DNA from 2 places in the Enterococcus sp. BWT-B8 genome. Region 2 is predicted to be linked to the other one. Evidence: predicted binding sites of a transcription regulator. Region 2 holds the regulator's gene; the other holds the start of a gene.
What was found. Region 2 encodes LexA, which represses DNA repair genes until DNA is damaged. Its sites were predicted from a motif close to CNAACANNTGTTNG; they were not measured.
Positions count from the first base shown of each region.

Region 1 (3,433 bases), on a different contig from region 2:
TTATCTATCTTGTCCGCTTTTATGAAAGCCGTACCTTTCATGAAAGCGATGATTTCTAATTGAATAGTCAGGTATTTCCAAGGGCCAGCAGGTTAACTGTTCTTTCTGTTCCAACAACTCCCACGCTTGGATGCCCAACCCTTTTCCAATATATTTCGGCAGAATGCAAAATTTTCCAAAATTCCAGTTGATAGTTGATTCTTTACGGTGAAAATTCATACAGCCATTATCTGTCTCCTCTATTACAATAATACGTGTCATCCTAATGAAGCTTCTCTGAAGTTCATTTTTTCTCGTTTTTCACCCCTGTCAATTTTACATGGAGATTTTTTATGTATCTGTTTGATTGATATTAGTTTTCTCCTGCTCTCCCCACAATGGGAGCACAATATTTTCATAAGACAAGGGATCAAGATTAGTCAACGTAATCCCCAACAGCCGTATCCCATGCTCCAACCCGCCAACTTCTTCCCAGATCAGATGAGCCTGATAGTAAAGCTCTTCTTTTTTTAAAATATAATCAGGTAGAGTCTTTCTTTTAGTTACAGTTGTATAATCTGCATATCTAACTTTCAAAACAATCGTTTTACCATGTTTTTGTACTCGTCTTAAAGAGTGTTCAACTGATTCTGCCAGTGTACGGAGCTGAGCAACTACTTCATTTTCAGTTGTCAGCGGTATTCCATATGTATTTTCTCTGCCGACAGATTTTCGATCCCTTGTCACACTGACCGGTGAATCATGAACCCCTCTGACCTTTCTATATAAAGAATAACCCATTTTACCAAAATGTCTGATTAGAGTCATTTCGTCTACCTCATACAAATCAGCACCTGTAAAAATCCCCAAATCATTCATCTTAGGCACTGTTTTCTTACCAATCCCATGAAATTTGTCGATTGGAAGAGCCTTTAAAAAATCTTCCGCCTCTTCCGGTAAAATGACTGTCAAACCTTTGGGTTTTTGAAAATCTGAAGCAAGTTTTGCTAAAAACTTATTATAACTAACCCCTGCTGAACAAGTCAGCCGAAGCTCCAGCCAGATATCCCGTTGAATCAGCTTGGCAATCTTAATTGCAGAGCTGCTCCCGATTTTGTTCACAGTAACATCCAAATATGCTTCATCAATTGATACTGGTTCAATAATATCCGTATATCGTCGGAAAATCTCACGAATTTGAACAGAAATTTCAGAATATTTTTTATGGTTTCCAGGTTTAAAAATAGCCTCCGGACAAAGTTCAAAGGCTTTTTGAGCGCTCATGGCAGAATGGATACCGTATTTCCGTGCTTCGTAATTTGCGGTTGTTACTACTCCCCGACCGCCAGTATCGCTTGGATGACGGGCGATTACCAGAGGATGACCGACAAGCTCCGGATGATCTCTTTCTTCTACTGAAGCAAAAAATGCATCCATATCTATATGAATAATTTTTCTTGAGGTATCTTTTTTTAGAGGAAATTGCAGTTCACTCATCCGTCAGCGCCCCTTTCCTCTATTATTATAAACGAACGTTTGTTCATATACAATCCATCATGATTGCGAATAAAAAACTTTTTTCAAACAGTCGTTCAACAATCTATTCCTTTATATTCTAGCACCAGTGCTGCAAAGATATAGCCCAAGGTTAGTTATTCAAAACTTCGCCCGCTGAAATACCTGCTTGTTTAAAGGAAGGTGAGAAGAATCAATTAAGTGAAAACTACTTCTCTTCGTTGTCGGTTGAATCTGCTGAGCCTTTACCGCCAGTTATTGAAAGAGTGCCTGTAGAATTTTTTGATTGATCGCTTGCAGCTTTCTAGAAAAAGAACAGTGATCAATTACCCATTTCTTTGTCTGACTGTTTCTGTTGAAAAGTACGTCCAATTCCACTATAGCTAAGGATTTCTTAATAAATGGTATAGAGAAAGCTTTTCAATACTGTTTAAAAATCAAGTTTTTATGCTAAAAATGAAATTGGCTGATCTTTTGTTAGGCTTCTTCCAATAAATTATTTAAAGAAATAGAAGAAAATAATTTCTGAAAAAAATTTTTTTGAGCTAAACTTATCTATATACAAGTCCTTTTTGTTTAGGCTTGGTTTTCCCAGTTTTCTTAGAAAAGAACAATCCATTTCTGTCACAATAATGAGCTGATCCAAAAGAAAATAAGGAATTGCAAACTGTTTCAACGAAGGAATTACAGCTTGCTGGACGTCATTTAGGGATGAAAGCAGCCACAGCCTTTTTTCCGAGCTGCTCCCGGCTAACCGTCTGTTCCAGATACTGGAAATATAGCTCGGGCTTGATTCTTTGGTGCTTCTATTTCTGTGCAGCACTAATGATATTTTAGTTGTTTTTTATTCAGTGACTGCAAAAAAATAAGAGAAGGACAGAAATAAATTTCTGAACTCTCTTCGTATCAACCCCCGAATAAACGGCGGGACAAAAGCAAAAATTCTTTTTGCGACGAGTAACCGCAGGAGCAGATGAGTAGAACGATCTAGTTTGTCCCTCAAGGTCAACTTGGAAAAGAACCTCAATAAGTGATCGACCTACAAGCCCTTCTGTCCTCTTTAGTATGACAGGAAACAGCGTGTAGGTCGATCATTTTTTCTTTTCATTCTGTTTGGTGTGGGCGACAGCCCTCATGAGTGTTTGTCACGACCTCTGTATTAGCAAAATTATTTAGATTATTTCCTATCCTATCTGATTCTTAAAAATCAAACAGAATCGTTGAACCGCTGTAAATACCGACAGTCCAGTTAACAGTCAGATGATTTTCTCCTTCAGTAAAAACGTTACTTAATGGAAGATCATAGGTTGATTCTTTCGATAGCAGCCCTTTTGCTTTAATGTCAAATGTACCTGCAGAATCATCATTCAAGCTATACGATACTTTCACTGCAGAACTGTTTTTATTTGAAAAAGTCAGAATTGCTGTATTTAGATTTTCATCTTTTGATTTCACCTGAATAGTTGGTGTCGTCAAATTCCCGATGCCGATATTTTGAGTTATTGTTGTCACACTGTCTGTTTGACCAAACTCATACACACCTACAATACGTTTACCACTCAGAGCTTCTGGTTTCCCACCCACTACTTCCGGATAAATAGGAGCCGTTTCAGAAACACCAAGGTAAACAGGCTGCCCATAAGGAATTTTTTCAAGTTTGTATGATCCTACAAGTGATGGTGATTTGGTTTGTGCAAGAACATTTCCGTTGCCATCATAAGCAGTCAACTCAACTTCTTTTAGAAATTCCAATACTCCCTTTTTACCGTCCATATTAGTATCATTAAATACCTGTCCGGTGATATTCGCATATTGCTTAATACCAAAATAAAAATGATCAGTCTTTTTGATTTTCAAACCGGTAAAGTCATAGACGTTTCCAAAGTAGTCTACTTTTACAAAACGTGTCGCCGGAATCTGGTCAATCAAATTACCAATT
Region 1 covers NZ_JAJDJV010000008.1:81,342-84,774, reverse strand. Annotated here, with positions in the region: gene LI951_RS09140 (GNAT family N-acetyltransferase) at 1-261, opposite strand; gene dinB (DNA polymerase IV) at 331-1,476, opposite strand; gene LI951_RS09130 (MSCRAMM family adhesin SdrC) at 2,695-3,433, opposite strand, start outside.
Region 1: a site for LexA is predicted at 1,509-1,522, ahead of dinB (DNA polymerase IV). Genes of this name have one in related genera too.

Region 2 (3,433 bases):
CAGAGTCATGTGTCAACACATAAGTTACTGGCGTTTTTTGCAAAGCCGCCAAGCGAATTGCAGGACGCAGATAATCTGTAAATACGAAGAACGTCCCGCCATAAACTTTTGAGCCGCCGTGCAGCTGAATGCCATTCATTGCTGCCGCCATCGCAAATTCGCGCACGCCAAACCAAATATTTCGACCTTCATATTGCCCCTGTTCAAAATCTTTCTCACCAGCGACCATTGTATTGTTGGAAGCAGACAGATCGGCTGAGCCGCCCCAGAAGCTTGGAACGACTTTTGAAATAGCCTGAATCGTATCTTTGCTTGTCACACGGCTTGCTGCACTTGAACCAACGTCATAACTTGGCAATTCTTTGTCCCAGTCTTCAGGTAATTTTCCTGCAAAGGCATCTTTAAATTGTTTTGCAAGATCCGGATGAGATTTGCTGTAATTTTCAAACAGTTTATTCCATTCAGCTTCAGCTTTTTCGCCGTCTTCAATCATTCTTTCAGTAAAGCGTTCTGCTACTTCATCAGGAACTGTGAAATCTGGATATTCCCAACCATAAACAACTTTTGCTGCATCGATTCCTTCCTGACCAAGCGGTGCGCCATGAACCGCAGATGTTCCTTCTTTCGGTGCGCCAAATCCAATCACTGTTTTCACTTCGATCAAGGTTGGTTTGCCTGTCTCAGCTTTGGCGTCTTCGATTGCCTTTGAAATAGCCTCCAGATCGTTTCCATCCTTTACCAGAATATGCTGCCAGCCATAGGCTTCGAAGCGCTGGCCAACATTTTCAGTAAAGGACTTTGAAGTCGGCCCATCCAAGGAGATGTCATTGGAATCGTAAAGAACGATTAGTTTGTCCAGTTTCATGTGACCGGCCATTGAAGCAGCTTCCTGAGAAACTCCTTCCATTAAATCACCGTCACCGCAAAGAGCATACGTATAATGATCAACAACATTAAAGCTGTCTCTATTATAAACAGCAGCTAAATGTGCTTCAGACATTGCCATTCCGACAGCCATGGCAATTCCCTGACCTAATGGTCCTGTTGTTGCTTCCACGCCGTCCGTATGACCGACTTCCGGATGTCCTGGTGTTTTACTGTCCCATTGACGGAAGTTCTTTAAATCGTCTATTGTCACGTTATAGCCTGATAAATGAAGCAGACTGTAAAGTAAGGCAGAACCATGACCGGCAGAAAGAACAAAACGGTCGCGATCTGCCCAGTTTGTTGAGGTTTTTGGGTTAACCTTTAAATGCTTGGTCCAAAGCGCATAAGCCATAGGCGCTGCACCCATAGGCAGTCCTGGATGTCCCGAATTTGCTTGTTGAATGGCTTCGATGCTGAGCGTACGAATGGTATTCACACCTAGTTGATCAGTTTTGTCGAACAAAAATATCATCTCCTATTTAGGTTTTTTTTACCTTTATTACTCACATTGTACCTTAATTCATTTATGAAAGCAATTACTTTTAGTAAAGTTAACTCTAATTATTTGCGGTCATGCAGCCCTTTTTCTTTTTGAATCTGTTTCAGCTTCTCAGGTGTTACATCATTGCCTTTTGGATCTACCACTTTCATTCCCTCAATATGATGCCGCATTCCTTTACGAAATGTCTGCAGATATTCTTCACGCAGTTTCTTCTGCTCATTGAGTTCTAAATCTGTAAGCGGACCTTCTTTGGCTTTACGTGCCAGAGCGTTGATACGTTCCATCTTTTCTTTTGAAAGCATCGTCTTCCCTCCTTTATCAATCCCTTTTATCTTATAAGAACATGCTTGAAAAAACAACTGTCTTTCCTATTGATTTTACACGAACGCTTGTTTGATTTCATGAGAGAAATATGTTAGACTGTAACTATAATTTGAAAGAAGGTGTGGATATTGGCAAAACGTACCGAGACAAGACAGGTAGAAGTATTAAAATATATATATGAACAAGTAGAGCTAAAAGGATATCCGCCAACCGTTCGCGAAATTGGAAAAGCTGTGAATCTTTCCTCTACGTCAACAGTGCATGGCCATTTAGCCAGACTTGAAAAAAAAGGGCTGATTTTAAGAGATCCAACCAAACCTCGGGCAATTGAGTTAACAGCAGAGGGGTTGGAAAAAATTGGGGTTCAGCCTACAACTATTCCTATGCTGGGTGTTGTTACTGCCGGGGAACCAATACTGGCTGTTGAGGAAGCGTCAGACTTCTTCCCCTTGCCTCCTGACCTTCAATTTGAGCAAAATGCATTATTTATGCTGACAATTCGAGGAGAAAGTATGATCAATGCCGGTATCCTTGATGGTGATCAGGTCATTGTCAGAAAACAGGCTGATGCGACAAATGGAGATATTGTCATAGCTATGACAGATGAAGATGAAGCTACCTGTAAAAGATTCTTTAAGGAAACAGATTATATTCGTCTTCAACCGGAAAATGATGCCTTGGAACCCATTCTTTTGGACAATGTTTCCATACTGGGTAAAGTAGTTGGTCTATACAGAAATCATATTTAATTAAACCATTTACTGGGTCTGAATTCCTTTAATCGAAGGAATTTGGATCTTTTTTACAAAAAGACCAGTCGAGCTCTTTAAATTCGGCCTGACGGGTCTCTGCTATTTACTCAAAATGATTGCTTCATGTGCTGAAAGTGTTATAAAACAGAGCGGGCTGTTCAAATTGCTCGGAAAAAAGAAGCAAATAGATGAAACATCTCTTTATAGCCAACACAATCATCCTGTTTTCCAATGAGAAATATTACAGGTCTATATAGCTAAGTTTACCTAATTTGGATATCGTAGCCAATACTTTAATGATACTCAACAAATATATGATTTGCTTTTAACAGACTTGGAAGTACCTCATTCTGATATCTGGTCCAAGTAGAAGTCGTTGCTATTACAGCCATTTCAAAAAAACAGAACCTGCTTCTCTTTCTTCTGCAGAAATGGGGTCGTCCAATAATTTTACTTTTCCAAAAGTTGTCGTAACAGTAAAGTTCTGTTTTTCCTTTTTGCAACAACACCCGGACAAAGTAAAATTATCTCGTCAGCTGACTGTGGAGCCAGCCTTTCCTATACACAGAATTCATGAACCTGTCCGCTGATAGGTTTCGAATTCATGAGGGTACTTGTTTAGTTCGTCTGTTTCTCCTTCGCTTGAATTGATCAGCGTCCATTTTTCCCAATCGACAAAAGGAAAGGATGTATCTGCATCAAAATCGCCATGAATAACAGTCCGATATAGAACATCACAGTAAGGCAGAAAATCCTGATAAATATTTGCTCCCCCGGCAATAAAAGTAATACCTGAAAATTCTTCTGCATAGTTTATAACTTCTTCTATGCTGTTCATTACAACAACATTTTCAGCTTGATATTCTTTGTCTCTAGTCAGAATGATCGTCTTTCTATTGGGCAGTGCTTTGCTCCCCATTCCTTCAAA
Region 2 covers NZ_JAJDJV010000001.1:219,997-223,429, reverse strand. Annotated here, with positions in the region: gene tkt (transketolase) at 1-1,390, opposite strand, end outside; gene LI951_RS01035 (DUF896 family protein) at 1,489-1,731, opposite strand; gene lexA (transcriptional repressor LexA) at 1,882-2,502, shown strand; gene LI951_RS01025 (dihydrofolate reductase) at 3,077-3,433, opposite strand, start outside.